Regions from separate parts of the Halomonas sp. N3-2A genome, predicted to be linked through region 1. Evidence: predicted binding sites of a transcription regulator. Region 1 holds the regulator's gene; the other holds the start of a gene.
The links. The regulator sigma-54, encoded in region 1, starts transcription at its own class of promoters, with help from an activator protein. The targets are predictions, from matches to a motif close to TGGCACNNNNNTTGCTNT.

Region 1 (4,211 bases):
ATTGATGGCCTCTTCAAGCGTCATGTCACTATCACGCGTAAGAGGGTGGCGACGACGCGTGGCTGAGTATCGCTCAAGAAGAATTCGCGCATCGGTGGTTAGATAGATAACCTGGAAGTGAATGCTTTTCTGGCGCAAAGATTCAAGCATTTTTGGCAGTTGCTTTAATGCAGCAGGTAAATTGCGCGCATCGATACTTACCGCTAGTTGGGGGCGTGCCCCTTGCTCACGAAGCTCATCCACCAGGGAGCTGAGTAGCATGGCGGGCAGGTTATCGATGGCACAATAGCCAAGATCTTCTAACGCTTGTAAGGCGATAGATTTACCGGACCCTGAACGGCCGCTAATGATCACCAATTGCATAGAGTTTCTCTTGGCATGCCAATAAAAATGGAGGTAAACGTTGGACTTAGTAGGCAGTGTCTAGCGGTGGACCCTTTAGCTAACAGGCTGTTCACGAATTTTTGCTGTTATAAGGTCCAATAGCTCACGTTGGCTAGCCGCTCTACGAAGCTGCTGACGTGTGTCAACGCTGTTCATGATAGACGCCACTTGCCCTAATAAGGCTAAGTGCGTGTCGTCCGCCTCTTCGGGTACTAAAAGTACGAAAACAAGGTCGACGGGATCGCCATCAATAGCATCGAAATCTACAGGCTCGGCTAACTTTAAAAAACCAGCGATAGGCGAGCTGCAGTGAGGGCTACGGGCGTGAGGAATGGCAACGCCGTTGCCTATTCCAGTGCTACCCAAACGCTCACGACCAATCAGGCGGCTGAAGACTTCTTGGCTATCTAGGCTTGGCGTGTTTTGCGCAATAAAGGTGCTGAAAAATTCCAGCACCCTTTTTTTGCTGCCCCCGGGGACGTCATACAGCACGCGCTCCGGGGGAAGTATGGTTTCCAACGTCATTGAGTTAACGCACGCCAGCGCCTTGGGCGCGAGCTTGTGCTTTTTCCTTGTGTTTAACGAGTTGACGGTCAATTTTGTCCGCTAGTGCATCAATCGCAGCATACATATCATTGTCTAATGCTTCTGCGTGTAGATCGGCTCCTGCAGCATGCAGGGTGCAGGCAGCTTGCTGACGCTCCTTTTCAACAGATAAGGTTACTTGTACGGTGGTGATGTTGTCATAATGGCGCTCAACGCGTTCCAGCTTCTCATTTACATAGTCACGCAAGGCGTCAGTCAGATCTACGTGATGACCAGTGATATTTACTTGCATTGACGTGCTCCTTATCCATCGGACTGTTCTTCGATTGTAACCCTTTTTGCGCTATTGCAAAGCCCCTAGACAGACTTTGTCTCGTTAGCACTGTTTTATTAGCGTAAACGGCGGCGCTCGCTTGAAGAGGGAATGCCCATCGACTCGCGATATTTGGCCACCGTTCGCCTTGCTACATTAATGCCACCCTCTTCCAATAGCGCCACGAGGCGGCTGTCTGAGAGCGGTTTGCCGGGCGGTTCATCTTGCACCAGTTTTTTGATTCGAGCCCGGATGGCGGTGCTGGAATGACTGTCGCCGCCGTCCTGGCCACTTACTTGGCTGGAAAAGAAGTATTTGAGTTCGAACACACCGCGCGGGGTATGGATATATTTCTGGGTGGTGACCCTGGAAATAGTAGATTCATGCATTTCAACGGCGTCTGCGATGTCGGCTAAAATCAGCGGTTTCATGGCTTCTTCACCGTGTTCCAGAAAGCCTATTTGGCGCGCTATGATTTCTCGGCCCACCCGCAGTAGCGTATCATTTCGACTTGAAAGGCTCTTGATGAGCCAGCGCGCTTCCTGGAGATGCTCTTTTAAAAACTGGTTATCTTGGCTCTTGTCAGCCCGTTTGATGAGGCTTGCGTAGTCAGGTTGAATGCGCAAGCGCGGCAGTGCCTCTGGGTTTAGCTCCAGGTGCCATCCTTCGTGGTCATGGCGGACGACTAAATCTGGCGTTACATAGCTGTCATCTGTGTCGCCAAAGGCACTTCCTGGGCGAGGATCAAGGCTGCGGATCAAGCGAATGACGTCATCAAGCTGCTCATCATCCAGGCTTAACCGCCGCTTTAGCAAACGCACATCATCCTTACCGAGCGCTTCAAGAAATTGACGCACTAGCCGCTTGGCAGGCATCAGCAGCGGTGTATCTTCGGGTAGTGAGGCGAGCTGCAGCATTAAGCACTCCCGCAGGTCGCGCGCAAATACACCGGTGGGCTCAAACTGTTGAAGGCGCAGCAAGGTTGTTTCAACTTCACGCTGGCTAAGGCCTTCATGCCCTTGGGCTTTAAGTCCTTCGCGAATGTCATTGAGAGGCTGGGTTAGGTAGCCGTTGGCATCCAGTGCATCGATGAGGCTTTCAGCAATGGCATGGTCGCGTGGTGAAAAATCTGTCATGGCGAGTTGCCAAAGTAAGTGGCCATGCAAACTTTGACCCGCGGCTTGACGCTCAAAGTCAGGCCCCTCGCTGCTGGTGCCATGGCTGCCTAGGTCTTGATAAGTGTCTGACCAGTCACTGTCAGTAGAGAGTTCATTAGGAATGCTTTCGGACCATTCAGCTTCCTGGGGTTCACTAACGGCCTGTTCGCCGAACTCATCTTCCTGCTCAAGCATTGGATTGGCATCAAGTGCTTGCTGAATTTCTTGACGGAGGTCCAGCGTTGATAGCTGTAACAGGGCGATGGCCTGCTGCAGCTGAGGTGTCATGGTCAGCTGTGTACCGATACGCAATTGAAGAGAAGCTTTCATGACCATCTGAGAACCACTCGTTAATCAGAAAGCTCCACCCTAGTGCGAGTTATGGCTTGGTGCAAGTGCAATAACTATGCCACCACTACTATTTTTTCTGCAGGTGGCTGTTTACAGGCGGAAATCAGCCCCCAAATAAACGTCTCTTACCCGCTGGTTGTTGAGAATTTCCTGAGGGGGGCCACTGGCGATGATATGACCGTCACCTACAATGTAGGCAATATCGCAAATATCTAGTGTTTCCCTGACGTTATGATCAGTGATCAGCACGCCGATATGGCGTTTTTTGAGGGCTCGAATGATCGTTTTAATATCACCCACTGAGATCGGGTCAACGCCGGCAAATGGCTCATCAAGCAGAATAAAGGCCGGCTCTGTCGCGAGGGAGCGTGCGATCTCAACACGTCTACGCTCTCCGCCCGAAAGACTCATGCCGAAGTTGTCACGAATGTGCGTGATGTGGAAATCTTCCAGTAGCGACTCAAGGCGCTGCTCCCGGGCGTTACGATCGAGTTCTTTACGAGTTTCCAAGATTGCCATGATGTTGTCGGCGACAGAAAGTTTGCGAAAAATAGAGGCTTCCTGAGGCAAGTAGCCAATACCTGCCATTGCACGTTCGTGCATGGGGGCATGGGTTAAATCAAGCTCGTCAATGCCAACCTTTCCCGCATCAGACTTTACCAAGCCGACAATCATATAAAACGATGTCGTTTTGCCAGCGCCATTGGGGCCTAGCAGCCCTACCACGCTGCCTTGAGATATCTCTAGGTTAATATCTTTAACGACACGGCGGCGTTTATAGCTTTTGGCTAGGTGGCGAGCATAAAGGGTTTTTATCGGCGCTGATTCTGAGGCTGTGGTTTGAGGTGCAGGCTCTGCGTTATTTGTCGCCACTGGACACTCCTATTGTTCCGGCTGAAGAGTCATGCGGATACGTTGTGGTTCACTACCACTAACATCAGAACGCGCCTGAACCACACCTTGGTCGATAAAATACTCTAAGCGTCCACCTTCAAAGCGATCTGCTTGCTGGGTCAGTTCCGCTTGGTCAATGAGCTCTACCCGACGCTCGGCAACATGATAAATAATGCGCTTTGCCCAGCCTTCCATTGGGCTAGCTTGGTCTTCGAGCTGGTTGCGTATATAGGCTCGTCCACCGGTTGCAACGGCGCGCGATAGCTCGCCAGCATCGTTGCGCTGAATCTCAACGCGATCTCCGCGCAGTTGCATATTGCCCTGCCGAATATCGACGTTGCCTGAATACACAGCAGTGCCTGCGCGTTGATCGAGATCTAAACGGTCAGCCTCTACTTCTACGGGGGCTTGGCTTTGTGCCATGACCGGTAGCGCTGCCGCTGAAATGGGTAGTGCAATGACGAAGAGTGCCGTGCGAATAAGAGCGTTCATCGCGACTCCTACTGAGAACGAGTGGCAGGCGGGTGAACGCCGCGCACGTTATTGGTTAAGCGGATCTGGCTATC
Region 2 (4,211 bases), 1.2 Mb from region 1:
CAAGCCAATTAACAGTAAATACCCCACAACCACGGGCGGCAGAACCAGTGGTAAGTGTATTAAACCATTGACGAATGCTTTCCCGCGAAAATGATAGCGGGCTAGCCACCAAGCGACGGCAATGCCTGGAGGCAATATCCATGCAACCGCCGCTAAGCCGATCAGTAAACTTAGACGAATAGCCTCCCACTCCGCTGGAGAAAGCGTCACGGTGCACTGATGCTTGTGTCAAAACCGTGCTCGGCAAAGATAGCGAGGGCTTCTTCACTGGCTAGCCACTCCCGTAGCGCCACGGCAGCAGCGTTTTGCTCGGCATCAATCAGGGCAATGGGGTACGTAATGGAGTCGTGGCTGGCGGCTGGAAATAATCCAAGTACTCTTACGGCTTTGCTGGCAAAGGCATCCGTTTGATACACCACACCGATGGGTGTTTCTTCGCGCTCTACCAGTGCTAACGCCGCGCGCACATCATTGCCACGGGCTAGGCGCGGCGCTAGAGCTTCCCATTCGCCCAGTGTCTCCAGTGCTTGCTGGGTATAGATACCGGCCGGTACATGGTCTGGGTCTCCCACGGACAGCCGGTCGCGCTCGCCTAATAGCGTTTCAATAGCGATGCCTTCCCCTGGGGTGAACTGCATTGGCACGCTATCGCTGGCACTAACAAGCGCCAATCGATTTTGCAGTAAATCCCTACGTTGCTGCACATTGATCTGCTGATCTTCAAGCCAATCCATCCACGTCACATTTGCGGAAAGAAATAGCTGCGCGGGACTGCCGCTGGCGATTTGTCGAGCAAGGGTAGATGACGAAGCATAAATCGCGGTCACATCAACGTCATTATGTGTTTCATAAACCGCAATGGCATCGTTTAGGGCATCGGTCAGCGACGCAGCAGCCGCAACGTGCACATTGTCGCTCGCGAGCGCTGATGCCGTCGGAAGGCTAAATAGAATAACGCTGGCAAGCAGGCGATTGTTCACACCGAAGTTAAGCATCGTTTTATTCCGCTATTTCCACATGGATATAGCGGAGATTAGCGAATACTCAGCGCGTGTTCAATGGCAAATAACGCATGGCTTGATGGCGATCAATCATTGTCGCGCTCGGCATCATCAGAAGGTGACAGAAGCGCTAGCAGTGCTTTGGCATCGTCAGGCGTTGCCATCACAAACTGCTTTTCCAGTGCTCGGTAGTGGGTGAGTACTTGTTTACCCGTCTCGGTTAGGTGTGCTCCCCCCCGTGCATTTCCACCGGAACTTGTGACTACCAGCGGCGATAAAAAGTAGCCGTTCATAGTTTCGAGCAGTTGCCAGGCTTTTTTATAACTCATGTTCAGCGCGCGGCCCGCCGCGGAAATTGAGCCGGTTTGATCAATCATTTCCAAAAGATCAGCTTTGCCAGGGCCAATCACCACGTCGTGGTTTAACGCTAAGCGCAGCTGGAAGGTAGGGGAGGGGTGATGGGTACGTGTCATTGTTGAACTCTGCTGATGACTATGTGCGTATCAGTTTAGCAACGATACAGCCCCCAACGCTTACCATTTAGTGGTTGGCGAAGAAGCGGTCCCAGCCAAGGTTAACAAGGCTTTGGCCTTCTTCTAACAGCGTTGAAGGTTGCTCCAACGTGGTGCGCTTATCCATTTTGACGCTCTTTTTTGGTGCTCAAGACCGCTATTGGCTAACAATCTCAAGGCTTAAGTTATTGTGTCGACAAAGAAACGTGGTTTTTCACCATTTTGGCGCACTCCTTGCATTTCAAGTTGAAATATTGACCAACAGGAAGCGATAGCGCCCATGACTCTGTGTGAACTTGCGACACCTGCTGCTGGCTCAGGCCATCGCTTTGATGGCGAGCGCCACTGGGCGGCATCGCTGGGGCTGCGTTTTGCTAACCGTGAGGGCACAACCCGATTGGTGCAGGCTCGTCACCAAGGGCCCCTACGCGTACAGCGCCCGTTTTACCCAGAAGGGGGCACGGAAGCTTGCCATGTGTACGTGCTGCATCCACCCGGTGGTTTAGTCAGTGGCGATGCCTTGACGATTCGCGCCCACATCGAGCGTGATGCCCACGCGCTGCTCACCACGCCTGCGGCTAACAAGCTTTATAAAGCTGACAGTCAGGGCGTCGCCTGGAACCAACAGACGGAACTTAACGTGGAAGATGGCGGCATCCTTGAGTGGCTTCCTCAAGAAACGATCGCCTTTGATGGCTCCAAAGGCACTCAGCGAACGCATATTGCGTTGCATGGCAGTGCCCGTTGCCTGGGTTGGGAAATCATGGCGCTGGGCCGCCCCGCCAGTGAACTTCCCTATGTAACAGGCCGAATTGAGCAGCACTTTCGTTTAACCCTAGATGGCAAGCCGCTGTGGCTTGAACGCCAACCGTTGGATCCTGCACATCCGCGTTTTAACGGGCGCTGGGGGCAGGGGGGCGCCACGGTGCAAGCCACGCTGTGGGCGGTTGGTTTAGAAGATGCCGGTGCGGCGATTGATGAACTACGCGAAGCGCTGCCGGACAACCCGCGTTGGGCGGTCACCGTTCGCCAGGGCGTACTGTTATTACGTTACCTCGGAAACTCACGTAATGAAGCCTGGGCGCTGTGTGAGCAGGCTTGGCATTTACTGCGCCCGCGCTGGATCGCTCGCACCGCCCACACGCCGCGCATCTGGTTAACCTAGACATTATGCAGCAGGTGCTAAATAAGTTATTACCACTAATGCAAATGAAAACCTTTTGCATTAAAATGGTGGTTTGTGACTTGCACCGAGATGCACCATGCTGCTCAACGTCTTATCCTCTTCCTATTGGCTGCTGATCTTACGCATCCTGGCCGCGACGCTTGGCGGCTATATCGTTGCTGCACTGTTCTCGGTGGCAGCGCTTGGCTTACCGCTAGATACCATGATGTCTCTGCGTATCGGCATGATGGGGAGCTTCATTATTTGGGCGGGTGTGGCGATCTGGTCGTTTATCACGCCAAGTTTGATACGTCTTTGGGGGGTTATCGGTTTAGCCATTTGCGGCCTTCTAGTGGTGGCTAACTATGGCGTCCACTAAGCGCAGCGTGAGGCGTAATATGGCTCAGCTGCACACATGGTGCGGCTTGTTAGCTGCTTGGCTGCTGTTTGCTGTTTTCCTGACGGGCACCCTGAGTTACTTCAAAGAGAGTATTTCGTTATGGATGCAGCCCGAACTACCGAGTGTCGCCGCGAACGCTGAGTGGGACAACCGACGCCTGGCGGATTACTGGCAGCACTATCTTACTGAACATGCTTCAACAGCGAGAAGCTGGCAGATTACTTTTCCTAATGAGCGCGTGCCGGTCTCGACAGTCGTCTGGTTTGGGCAGGATGGGAGAGAGCAGTCGGTACTTGACCCAACCACTCTGACGTTGGTTACCCCGCGAGAAACGCGTGGGGGGGATTTTTTCTACCGATTCCATTTTCAATTGCATCACCTCCCCGCCGTCTATGGCCGCTGGCTCATTGGTATCGCCACCATGATGATGTTCGTGGCAATCATCAGCGGCGTGATCACCCATAAAAAAATCCTGCGCGACTTTTTTGCTTTTCGGCCCCAGAAGGGCGCCCGTAGCTGGCTAGATGCCCACAATGCTTTTTCTGTGTTAACGCTGCCTTTTCAGTTAATGATTACCTATACCGGCTTGATAACGCTCATGTCGCTCTATATGCCTTGGGGAGTAGAGCGCGCGTTTCCCGATGCTGACGCGCGTCGCCAAGCGACCAGTGAGCTGCATGCCTTTCCCCTCTCCGGCCCGGCTACGGGGCAGCCTGCAGCGTTATATGCCCTTAGCGAACTGGTCGGTGATGCTGAGGCGCATTGGCAGAAGCCGGTGCAGTCCTTAAGGGTTAGCCACCCTGGGGATGCAGGCGCGCGTGCCGTGGTTTGGCAGAGTGCCCACGAGGCGTTGTCTGCACACCGCCCGCAACGTATCTATGAGGCCAGTTCGGGCGCGTTGTTAGCAGAGACTCAGCCGCAACGCATTGATGAACAAGCACACGGCGTCATGGTGGGGCTACATGCCGGCCGTTTTGCCGACTGGGGCATGCGCTGGATCTATTTTGCCTTGGGCGCTGCTGGGTGTGGCATGGTGGCAACCGGGCTATTGCTATGGACGTCAAAGCGGAAGTACAAGAAGGGCAGTGTGGTGGGGATGTGGTGTGTCGAGCGGCTTAATATAGCCACGTTGG

Region 2: the regulator sigma-54 is predicted to act here: its motif matches at 1,737-1,754, upstream of CEK60_RS19170 (urease accessory protein UreD).

Annotation. Positions count from the first base shown of each region.
Region 1 is NZ_CP022286.1:594,123-598,333, forward strand. Features, by position in the region: gene rapZ (RNase adapter RapZ) at 1-363, opposite strand, end outside; gene ptsN (PTS IIA-like nitrogen regulatory protein PtsN) at 439-909, opposite strand; gene hpf (ribosome hibernation-promoting factor, HPF/YfiA family) at 914-1,222, opposite strand; gene CEK60_RS02610 (RNA polymerase factor sigma-54) at 1,321-2,736, opposite strand; gene lptB (LPS export ABC transporter ATP-binding protein) at 2,842-3,567, opposite strand; gene lptA (lipopolysaccharide transport periplasmic protein LptA) at 3,634-4,137, opposite strand; gene lptC (LPS export ABC transporter periplasmic protein LptC) at 4,146-4,211, opposite strand, start outside.
Region 2 is NZ_CP022286.1:4,103,101-4,107,311, forward strand. Features, by position in the region: gene modB (molybdate ABC transporter permease subunit) at 1-210, opposite strand, end outside; gene modA (molybdate ABC transporter substrate-binding protein) at 207-995, opposite strand; gene CEK60_RS19165 (winged helix-turn-helix domain-containing protein) at 1,088-1,474, opposite strand; gene CEK60_RS19170 (urease accessory protein UreD) at 1,794-2,678, shown strand; gene CEK60_RS19175 (iron uptake protein) at 2,776-3,057, shown strand; gene CEK60_RS19180 (PepSY-associated TM helix domain-containing protein) at 3,077-4,211, shown strand, end outside.